3 regions of the Lysinibacillus sp. FSL M8-0134 genome follow, and region 2 is predicted to be linked to each of the others. Evidence: riboswitches for the same ligand, from Rfam matches in the RefSeq annotation. Region 2 holds a riboswitch; each other region holds the start of a gene.

Region 1 (3,280 bases), 1.6 Mb from region 2:
GATGTAAACGTCATTCTTTTCTTCTCCATTTCACCGTTGTCCCGCATTTCAATCAGTAAGATATTTATGATCTAAATTGAACTAACTCTCTCTAGAATTTGCTAATCAACTACTGGTATATCAACGCTCATGACAGATCTTTTTCTTTATTTCATTATCATCTTAACAATTTGTATGTGTACCTGCAAAACTTGCCTATTGTTTCTAAGCGCATTTTACGCTAAGCTAATGTGCGGACTTGTTTCAAGAAGCGTGTTTAATGACTGAATTTGGCTCATAAATCCATAGATTTTGTTTCAAGAAAAGTCTTTTAACATAAAAAGAAGTTTATTTATTACTAGAAGGGGTGAAAGGAATGGCTTGGGAGGTTTTTAGTATTATCGGAACAATTGCCTTTGCTATTTCTGGGGCAATTATTGCCATGGAAGAAGAATACGATTTATTCGGTGTCTATATACTCGGAATTGTAACTGCTTTTGGCGGGGGGGCTATTCGAAATTTACTTATCGGACTACCTGTCACGACCTTATGGGGGCAGGATATGATGTTTCAAATTGCGTTAGCAGCGATTACTATATTTTTTATTTTCCCTCATCATTTGATTCAGCATTGGCATCGTTGGGGTAACTTCACAGATGCGATTGGCTTATCAGCATTTGCAATTCAAGGTGCGTTGTATGCCGTGAAACTAGATATGCCTATTAGTGCTGTGATAGTAGCTGCTGTCTTAACTGGTTCGGGTGGCGGCATTGTGCGTGATTTATTGGCTAGACGTAAACCATTAGTTCTACGAGATGAGGTGTATGGTGTTTGGGCTGCACTTGCAGGGCTAATTATTGGATTTGAAGTGTTTACAGGAGACATCTTCCTTTATATTTTATTCGCCATCATCACAGTGTTACGCATTCTTTCCTATATGATGAAATGGCGTTTGCCTTTACGTAAGCTAAATCGAGCATAATGAGTGGGGAATAAGCCCAAATAGTATTGGAACTATACAGGCTTATTCCTTTTTTATTTAGCTAATAGTTGCATCGCTTCCTCTAACGTCACCATATTGTTCATCATGGAGCAGGCTGCATCTAAAATGGGAAAAGCTAAGGCGGCACCAGAGCCTTCTCCTAAGCGCATGTTCATATGTAGCATTGGTTCAATGCCGAGTAACGCTGCGGCAATTTTAGCACCCGGTTCCTCTGAAGCATGGGAAGGGATAATATAATCTTTTACTTTCGGTTCAAGCTTATATGCGATAAGTGCGGCAATAGTTGAAATAAAACCATCAATCACAACCGGCTTACGATGGACAGCTGCCCCTAGTATGATACCAGCCATGGCCCCTATCTCTAAGCCCCCGACTTTAGCTAATACATCTAAACCGTCTTGAGGGTCTGGTTGATTGACCTCAATAGCTTTTTTAATAACCGCTGCTTTATGAGCAATGCCACCATTGCCTACACCTGCCCCAAACCCTGTTACTTCAATTGGATCACATCCAGTCAATACAGCTAAAATAGCAGCACTAGGTGTTGTATTACCAATGCCCATTTCACCTGTGCCAAGTACATTAGCCCCTTTTGCTATTTCCTCTGTCGCCACATGAATTCCTACTTCAATTGCTTGAATGGCTTCCTCTTTAGACATGGCAGGTCCTTTTGCCATATTGTCTGTACCGTACTTTATTTTATTGATGATGACACCTGCACCGTGTGGAATCTCTTCTTTCACCCCTACATCTACTGTGACAACCTTGGCATTGGTAATGTTTGCAATTGCACAAACGCCTGTACCACCTTGAGGGAAATTTAATGTTTGAAAGACCGTAACATCTTGTGGATTCGTGGTTACACCTTCTTCACAAACACCGTGATCAGCAGCACAGACAATAATGACCTTTTTATCAACGAGCGGATATAATTGTCCAGTTATCCCAGAAAGCTGCACAGCAATGGACTCTAGTTTTCCTAAACTACCAGGGGGCTTACAGAGAGCATCTATACGCTTTCTTGCTTGCTCCCTCGTTTTCATGTCAGCACCTTGGATGTTTTGTAACGTGTTTTGTAGTAATTGCATGATAATTTCTCCTTTCCTTTTAAGACAAAAAGAAAAAGCCTGTAGTTTATCGTCACAACAAATAAACTACAGACTTTTCCATCATCCATACCTTTTAAAGCAAATAGGCAGGTCTCCTGGCTCAAGTTCAACATTCCACAGCACCTTCCCAGCAACGCGCTAGTGGTATTTACTATAGAACTCCCTTATACAGTGGCGGGTCCGCTAAAGATTTTCACTTTATTCCCTATTCTCCCCTTTGGGCACCTAATGCTTTTATTAAATTACTTTAAATCTACGACAGCTTATTCTTCCTGTCAAACCCTTTTACACTTTTTCGATTTCACTTTGTAATGTGGAGCCTAATAGGAGAATGGCTCCTATTAGTTGTAGCAGCGTCATTTTTTCTCCAATAATCATCGTGGAGATCACTAATGATGTCAGTGGATCAATATAGCTAAGAATAGCTATACTTTGACCTTTTAGCTGTGACATGCCTAAAAAGAATAAATAAAACCCTATACCTGCATGGACAATGCCCAATACGATGAGTAATAGAATAGAAGCAAAATTTATTTGCATCACCTGAAAACCCGTCGTTCCTACAATATAGAGGCTGAGGAAAAATGCAGCTAAACAGAGTTGGATAATCGTATTATGTGGTTCCTTTAACCCGCGAATATTTTTATTTGTAAATGTTAGTAGGGTGTAAAAGCATGCCGCAATCAGACCATAGACAATACCAATTAAGTGTCCACTATTTTCTGCGTTCTGACTTTGCATTATCAAAAAAAGACCGATAAGTGCTACACCAACATAAACTATTTTTCTTGCAACTAGCTTTTCTTTTAAAATAATAGGCGATAAACAGATGACCAATACGGGTGCAAAATAATAACTTAGGGCAGCATTAGCAATGGTCGTTTCCTTATACGCCTGAAATAAAAATATCCAATTTCCACATAAAGCAACACTTGAAATTAATAACGGCCATTTATTCAGGACAATAGCGCTTCTTGCAAAGCTTTCCTTTTTATAAATAAAAATTAGTAGTAAAAAACAAGCACCAATGCCACTCATCCAAAAGGCAATCTCACTAGAAGCTAAAGGAATATACCTTGCAAAAACACCGACAGCACCAAAAATAACCATAGATAATACAAATGCTAATTTTCCGCTCATTAAAAATTCCTACTTTCTACGCATATAGTTTGAGCCTATACAGTAGAAT
Region 2 (3,280 bases):
ATTGCCCACGGCTCATTTTCTTCACGTAAACGCTGATGTGGTCGTAATGGCTGTTTTTCTTCCCCAAGTGTATATTTACGCTGGTAGCCACGTGGCGTAATCATTTTATTATCATAGAAAAATGTCGATGAATTGCCGATAATCACGGTTGTCAGCATACCAATATCATGTTCGAGCATTTCTGCTAATGTTGTCATCGTCACTTCCTGACGTTCTCTATAGGCACTTTTTACAAGTCCTACTGGTGTGTCTGGCGAGCGATATTCTAAGAGAATTCGTTGTGCTTCTACAATTTGTCTTGTTCTCCTACCGCTTTTAGGATTGTATAAAGCAATAACAAAATCAGCCATTGCAGCAGCCTCGACACGCTTTGCAATTAAATTCCATGGTGTTAGGTGATCACTCAGACTAATGGTACAAGCATCATGCATAATCGGAGCCCCTAGTAAACTAGCACATGAATTGATTGCTGAAATACCAGGAACTATTTCTACTTCAATGCCTGTAGCTTCTGTCCAGCCTAATTCGATTAACACTTCGTACACTAATCCCGCCATACCATAGACGCCCGCATCCCCACTCGAAATTACGGAGACGATGCTGCCTGCTTCTGCTTGACGAACAGCCTCTTGAGCACGTGATACCTCTTCTGTCATTCCGGTACTGACAATAGACTTTGCACTGACTAAATCTTGAATAAGCTCTACATAGGTTTTATAGCCTATGATCATATCACTTTGTTGTAAAGCCTCTACTGCTCGTGTCGTAATATGCTTAAAATCTCCAGGTCCAAAGCCCACTACGAAAATTTTCCCTTTTTGCGCCATGCTGTTACCCCTCTTTCACCTTTTCGATCCCTTTAATGGCTGTCGTTTGTGCTGTACGCTGTAATGTACCTTCCCGAAGTGTAAAGACATGTTCGTTGTATAATGATTCATGATGTAAATCTTGTACGAGTATTCTTGCATGCTCTGTTGATGGCACTCGATACCAATTTCCTTGTGGATAGGCGATGACTACACAAGCATCCTTGCATCGTCCATTACAGCGCGTTCTTGTCGTATGTATTTCCTGATCGAGTGCTTGTCGCTGTATTTCATCTCGAATGGCTAAGGTAATTTCCTCAGCATCCTTTCTCATGCAGCTACTGCCATTGCAAATAAAGAGATGTGTTTTCATCCCCTCTAAATTCCATGTTGTCATCTTCTGTCTCCCCTCATTTGCTTTCTGGAAAAAGAAAAAACCCTCACTCTTAACGAAGAGTAAAGGTTTTGTAGAAGCCAAATAAAAACGAATAGAATAAAATACAGGTACTCGCTCTCGCTTCAACTTCTCCCTCCGAAAAGTTTGCATGCACAATCAAATAAGCAGGTTTCCTGACTTAAGCTTCATTTTACTATCGCACCTTCCCAAGTTTTCACCAGTGGTACCTGCGAATTCATCAGCTATTACAGTAGCGGGGGCTGTATTGGATTTTCACCAATTTCCCTATTATCTCGAGCTATTCGAGCACTTATTGACGTTTTATATGAAATTTATTATCTTCTTCAATTGTTTAGAAAACTGTCTCTATCATATCTTATTATTTTAAAATTTCAATATTTCTTTAAAAATTTATGACAAATTTATCAATTTTGCTCGAATCTTATTCTTTAAAAAACTAAGTACTCCTTACTTCTATCTAAATTTTCTATATGGATATGCAATTAAAAATTTTTATATAAAAAAATCTAGCACAATTATGGAAATTTATGTTACACTTTGTCGTGAAATCTCACAACTTTATGTTTTTTCGGTGTAAAATGCTTGCCATTTTACTTAAAAGGGAAGCCGGTTTGAATCCGGCGCGGTCCCGCCACTGTAATAGGGAGCTTTATAGATAATGTCACTGTCCAATGATGGGAAGACCTATAAAGTGTTGAACTAGAGCCAGGAGACCTGCCGAAAAAAAGGTGATCGTTTCAACCTACGAGGATAGGTGTGCGGCTTAGCAGATGAGAATGATTTGCTTTTTTTAGCTATGCACTTTTCCAGCAGCGGAGAAGTGCTTTTTTATTTTACGCACGCTACATTCTTAAAAAACTAATCGTTAGGAGGAAAGCTTTTGACATTTTCATGGTGGAAACTTAGTTATTTTTTATTGGCCTTGTTAATCGTGCCAAACCGGGCCTTTGCTATGCATATCATGGAAGGCTTTTTACCCATTGAATGGGCCATTTTTTGGTGGGTCATCACGACTCCCTTTATTATTCTAGGATTGCGTTCCATTCGAAAAACAATGGAAGAAAACCCTGAAACAAAAATGCTCTTAGGGCTTTCAGGAGCATTTGCTTTTGTGCTATCGGCCTTAAAGATCCCCTCTGTTACCGGGAGCTGCTCCCACCCAACTGGCGTTGGACTTGGAACAGTTTTATTTGGACCTTTAGCAATGAGTGTCATTGGGACGATTGTGTTATTATTCCAATCATTACTATTAGCGCATGGTGGTATCACTACTTTAGGAGCCAATGCCTTTTCTATGGCTATTGTCGGTCCGTTTATTGCTTACTTTGTTTTTAAAGGGGCTCAACAAATAGGGTTGTCATTTTCACTTGCCGTTTTCTTTGCCGCTATGCTTGGTGACTTAGGTACATATATTGTGACTTCTGTCCAACTAGCACTAGCCTTCCCTTCAGAGGTTGGAGGTTTTATGGCATCCTTTACAAAGTTCGCAGGAATTTTTGCCTTAACTCAAATTCCGTTAGCCGTTAGTGAAGGAATTTTAACAGTCATTGTGATGAATTTCTTGAAAAAATACAATGTCAGCGAATTAAAAACTTTACGTGTTTTCTCTACAAAGGAGGCACATTAAAATGAAACGTAATGTATTGCTATTAGTGATTGTAGTGCTGTTAGCCATCATCCCACTGTTCATCCAAAAAGGAGCAGAATTTGGTGGTGCTGATGGAGAAGCAGAAGCTGCTATTGGAGAAATCGATGCAGAATATGAACCGTGGTTCGACAGCTTATGGGAGCCGCCAAGTGGTGAAATCGAAAGCTTATTATTCGTCCTACAAGCCGCTATTGGTGCTGGTTTTATTGGCTACTTCATTGGCTATATGCGCGGCAAACATAAAGAAGGTTAACCAACATGTTGCTCATTGATAAATATGCCTACCTCAATAAGCTAGCGTTCGTTCATCCACTTGAAAAAATGATCTTTTCACTTGGACTACTTCTAGTAACGCTTATCATGAAAGATGAAGGTCTTTCACTCATTACATTTTTTGTAATGAGTGCT
Region 3 (3,280 bases), on a different contig from region 2:
TCTATCTTTTCCAACTGCACAATGGTGAACAAGACCTAAATTATCAGGATTTTGAATGGTTTTCATTAGCTCCTTAAATGAGGGATTATTAAAAGGCATTTGCGCATAAAAATTTCGGAACATTTCGGGGCTTACTACTTTATAAAAATCTTTACCACCAGCATTTGTGGGCATTTCAAAAGCATGATTACCCTTTGCTGGTATTTGAATATATCGAGCATGTGAGAACACGGGGTTAGGATTATGCTGTGCTTCCTTGTTGTCACGGTAATCAAAAATAGTTTTAATACCTAACATTTCAAATCGCTCTTTATCTGCTGATGTCATTTTAGCAAGTGCTGCAGAGCGGTAGAATAAACCCTTCTTTACAATACGTCCATCCCTTGTCTTATATCCCCCCATATCTCGGAAATTATAGACTGCCTCAAACGGAATAACCTGTGTATCTAACTGTTCCATTCACTACCCTCCCTAAATTATTAAGCATTCTTACCTTTATTCTATAGAACAAATTAAATTAATTCCAATTTTCACGCTAGGTAATAACTAACCATATAAAAATGGCTAGCCGTTAGATCAGCTAGCCTTGAATTGTTATTTAAATAACTCTGGATACACAGCTTTAGCTACTAATTCTACTGCTTCTCCAATACGTGGACCAGGACGATTAGAGATATCAGTATCAAGAGACTGTACAGCTTTATCTTGAATAGCTTTCACAGTATTCCAACCATCACGTGTCAAAATTTCCCCTATAGGATCTTCTGTATAGTTTACTGTTGTTAATATAACCTCTGGATTTTTCGCAATAACCTCTTCCTCAGACACTTGCGCCCAATTGTCTAAATCAGCAAAGACATTCTTAACATTGGCTGCATTTAATATTTCTTGCTGGAAAGTTCCAGCGCCTGCCGTATAAATATCTGGCTTAGGACTAATCTCTAAATAAACATTTTTCGGTGCTTTTACTTCTTTCACCTTTGTTTGTACTTCAGTAATTTTCGCTTTAATCTGTTCGTTTAATTCATTTCCTTTATCTTCAACACCCATTACAGCAGCTAGTTGTTCAATATCCCCATAAACATCATCAAATGATGTGGCAGATTCAATAACAAAAACTTTCAGTCCCGCATCTTCTAATGGTTTCAATGCATCCTTAGAGCCAATTGTGTAAGCAATGACCACATCTGGCTTTAAGGCTATAATGCGTTCACTATCGAAATTCTGAGAATCAGATACTCGTTCGATTTTTTGTGCTGCTTCTGGATATGTGTCATACTCTGTTGCTCCTACGATTTTCTCACCAACACCTAGTGCAAATAAAATCTCCGTATTACTTGGTTGTAAGGAAACAATAGTTTTTGGTACTTCTTTAAATTCTACTTCTACACCACGATCATCTGTTACTTTGTAGGTTGTTTGTTCAGTTTGTTGCGTATCCTGTGAAGCCTCTTTATTTTTTGTATCTTCTGAGGTACCACAACCTGCTAAAACTAATATTAGTACTAGCACTGATAGCCATTGGAAATTAAATACTTTCTTCATTCTTACTCTCCCTTTTCTTTTTCATTGGATAGGATTTACTAATAAACGGTATTTCAGCTATACCTGCTTGGTGATTCATATAGACTGCCATGACAAAGCATACATTTGCTAACAAGCCTAAGTAGTCGAAAAGGATAGCTGGTACCTCTCGTTCCTCTGAAACCTTATGTAATGTACGATATGATTTTTTGGCTTCACTGCGGCAAAGATGTAAAGCAGCAGCAGCCTCTGTGCCCTGAGGTAAAACAAAACTTTGTATTTCTTCCTTCACATGACGAACATAAAAGTCATAGCGTTCGCTTAACCAAGAAAGATCTTCTTCTGTTACTGCTAGCTTTCCTCGGACTGAACCATTGACATGGTAAGCCATAGGTAACATAAGCAGCAAATCATCTACGACAACTTGTACATCCTCCTTTTTTACTGCAGCTAATGCAACCCCTAGATGTGTTGTGAGACTATCTGTTCGAATCTCATAATCAACCGTTGAAGCCTTTTCACGCATAAACGGATAACAAGAATAACGTGCATCCTTTTTCACTTGATGTACCCCCTTCCCATTTTGATAAATTCTTACATGAACGATAGCATAAAAAAACGCCGCTCCTTTAAGCAAAGGAACGACGAAAATAACATAATGATTGCCAATTACTATGACATTACCTATGTAATTTGCCGTATATCCTCCTAGCTTCCGAAGAGTTGTTATACGTTCAAATAAAGGTCGGTCTCCTGGCTTGTACAGTTCATTAATGAATTTTAATGAGCTATAAAGAACCTTCCCATCTCCTTGGAGACAGTGGTATATCTTTATAATGGCTGTACTTACAGTTGCGGAAACAGCTTCGGTTTTTCACCGAATTCCCGATTGTGCTAGTTAGCACCTTTATTCTGCAAGAATATTTCATTTGTAAAGCAGTTTACCATATATTAATAGGAAAAAACAGTTGTACTCCAAATAGAAACTTTACATCTGTACAAAAAAACACCATCTCGCTACTTTGAACGGATGGCTGCCTTATATTTCTTTTTGTGTTTAACTTCGGGCTCTTCATCAATTAAGCGGTGTGCAATAGCTATTAATTTAGAGTCATTCGTTTCATCATAAAGCTTTTTAAAAGAAATAATAATATCATAGCGAATAAGAGAGGGATGCTTTTCATCCAAACAGGTTTGAAATCTCTTAGCTAGATACGAGACAACTAAGTCTCTTTGTACTTGACCTGCTAATCCAATTTTCCAAATAGCTTGTAACGCGTTCCTCGCCGTGGCAAATCGCTCATCATACGTCACAGCCCAAATTTTCAAAAAATCTTCCAATACCCTTTCTTCTGGATCACTTTTTGCGGCTAAGGCACATAAAATTTGTGCAGCACGTGCACGAGCATGTCCATCTTTGTATGTAAGTGCTTGTACAAGCTGTTCCCATACTGCATATGTCCAATCTACGGGCTCCTGCATAATTTTCATTAGTTCCTCGTAAGATTCATATTGAATATCGTGGTCACGCTCTGTTAGATTACTAAAAAGTTGCAAAATCTCTTTTTCCATAATTTATCCCTACCTTTATTGATTCAGAACGTAATAAAATTTGATTTATGGTACACTTAACTTAATTTTTTCGCAAAGAAGGTGAGTTTATGAATAAATTTAATGCTAGGAAATTGATTTTTCGAGTAATTGTGATTCTATCCTTACTTGTAGCTGCCTATTTTATTATCCCTGTGTCCATGCC

Evidence for each region. A riboswitch is a leader RNA that binds a small molecule or an ion and turns the genes downstream of it on or off. The one in region 2 is predicted to bind cobalamin.
Region 1: another riboswitch for cobalamin. It lies ahead of cobT (nicotinate-nucleotide--dimethylbenzimidazole phosphoribosyltransferase); the one in region 2 lies ahead of MKY49_RS13900 ((2Fe-2S) ferredoxin domain-containing protein).
Region 3: another riboswitch for cobalamin. It lies ahead of MKY49_RS20790 (ATP:cob(I)alamin adenosyltransferase); the one in region 2 lies ahead of MKY49_RS13900 ((2Fe-2S) ferredoxin domain-containing protein).

The regions. Positions count from the first base shown of each region.
Region 1 covers NZ_JBBPAJ010000001.1:1,130,363-1,133,642, reverse strand. Annotated here, with positions in the region: gene MKY49_RS05495 (methionine gamma-lyase family protein) at 1-14, opposite strand, end outside; gene MKY49_RS05490 (trimeric intracellular cation channel family protein) at 356-961, shown strand; gene cobT (nicotinate-nucleotide--dimethylbenzimidazole phosphoribosyltransferase) at 1,015-2,070, opposite strand; cobalamin riboswitch at 2,160-2,335, opposite strand; gene MKY49_RS05480 (DMT family transporter) at 2,377-3,231, opposite strand.
Region 2 covers NZ_JBBPAJ010000001.1:2,712,649-2,715,928, forward strand. Annotated here, with positions in the region: gene cobJ (precorrin-3B C(17)-methyltransferase) at 1-827, opposite strand, end outside; gene MKY49_RS13900 ((2Fe-2S) ferredoxin domain-containing protein) at 832-1,203, opposite strand; cobalamin riboswitch at 1,350-1,532, opposite strand; cobalamin riboswitch at 1,777-1,960, shown strand; gene MKY49_RS13905 (energy-coupling factor ABC transporter permease) at 2,105-2,851, shown strand; gene MKY49_RS13910 (energy-coupling factor ABC transporter substrate-binding protein) at 2,853-3,125, shown strand; gene cbiQ (cobalt ECF transporter T component CbiQ) at 3,131-3,280, shown strand, end outside.
Region 3 covers NZ_JBBPAJ010000002.1:197,162-200,441, forward strand. Annotated here, with positions in the region: gene MKY49_RS20780 (tyrosine-protein phosphatase) at 1-459, opposite strand, end outside; gene MKY49_RS20785 (ABC transporter substrate-binding protein) at 595-1,545, opposite strand; gene MKY49_RS20790 (ATP:cob(I)alamin adenosyltransferase) at 1,529-2,086, opposite strand; cobalamin riboswitch at 2,251-2,448, opposite strand; gene MKY49_RS20795 (hypothetical protein) at 2,542-3,096, opposite strand; gene ytvI (sporulation integral membrane protein YtvI) at 3,186-3,280, shown strand, end outside.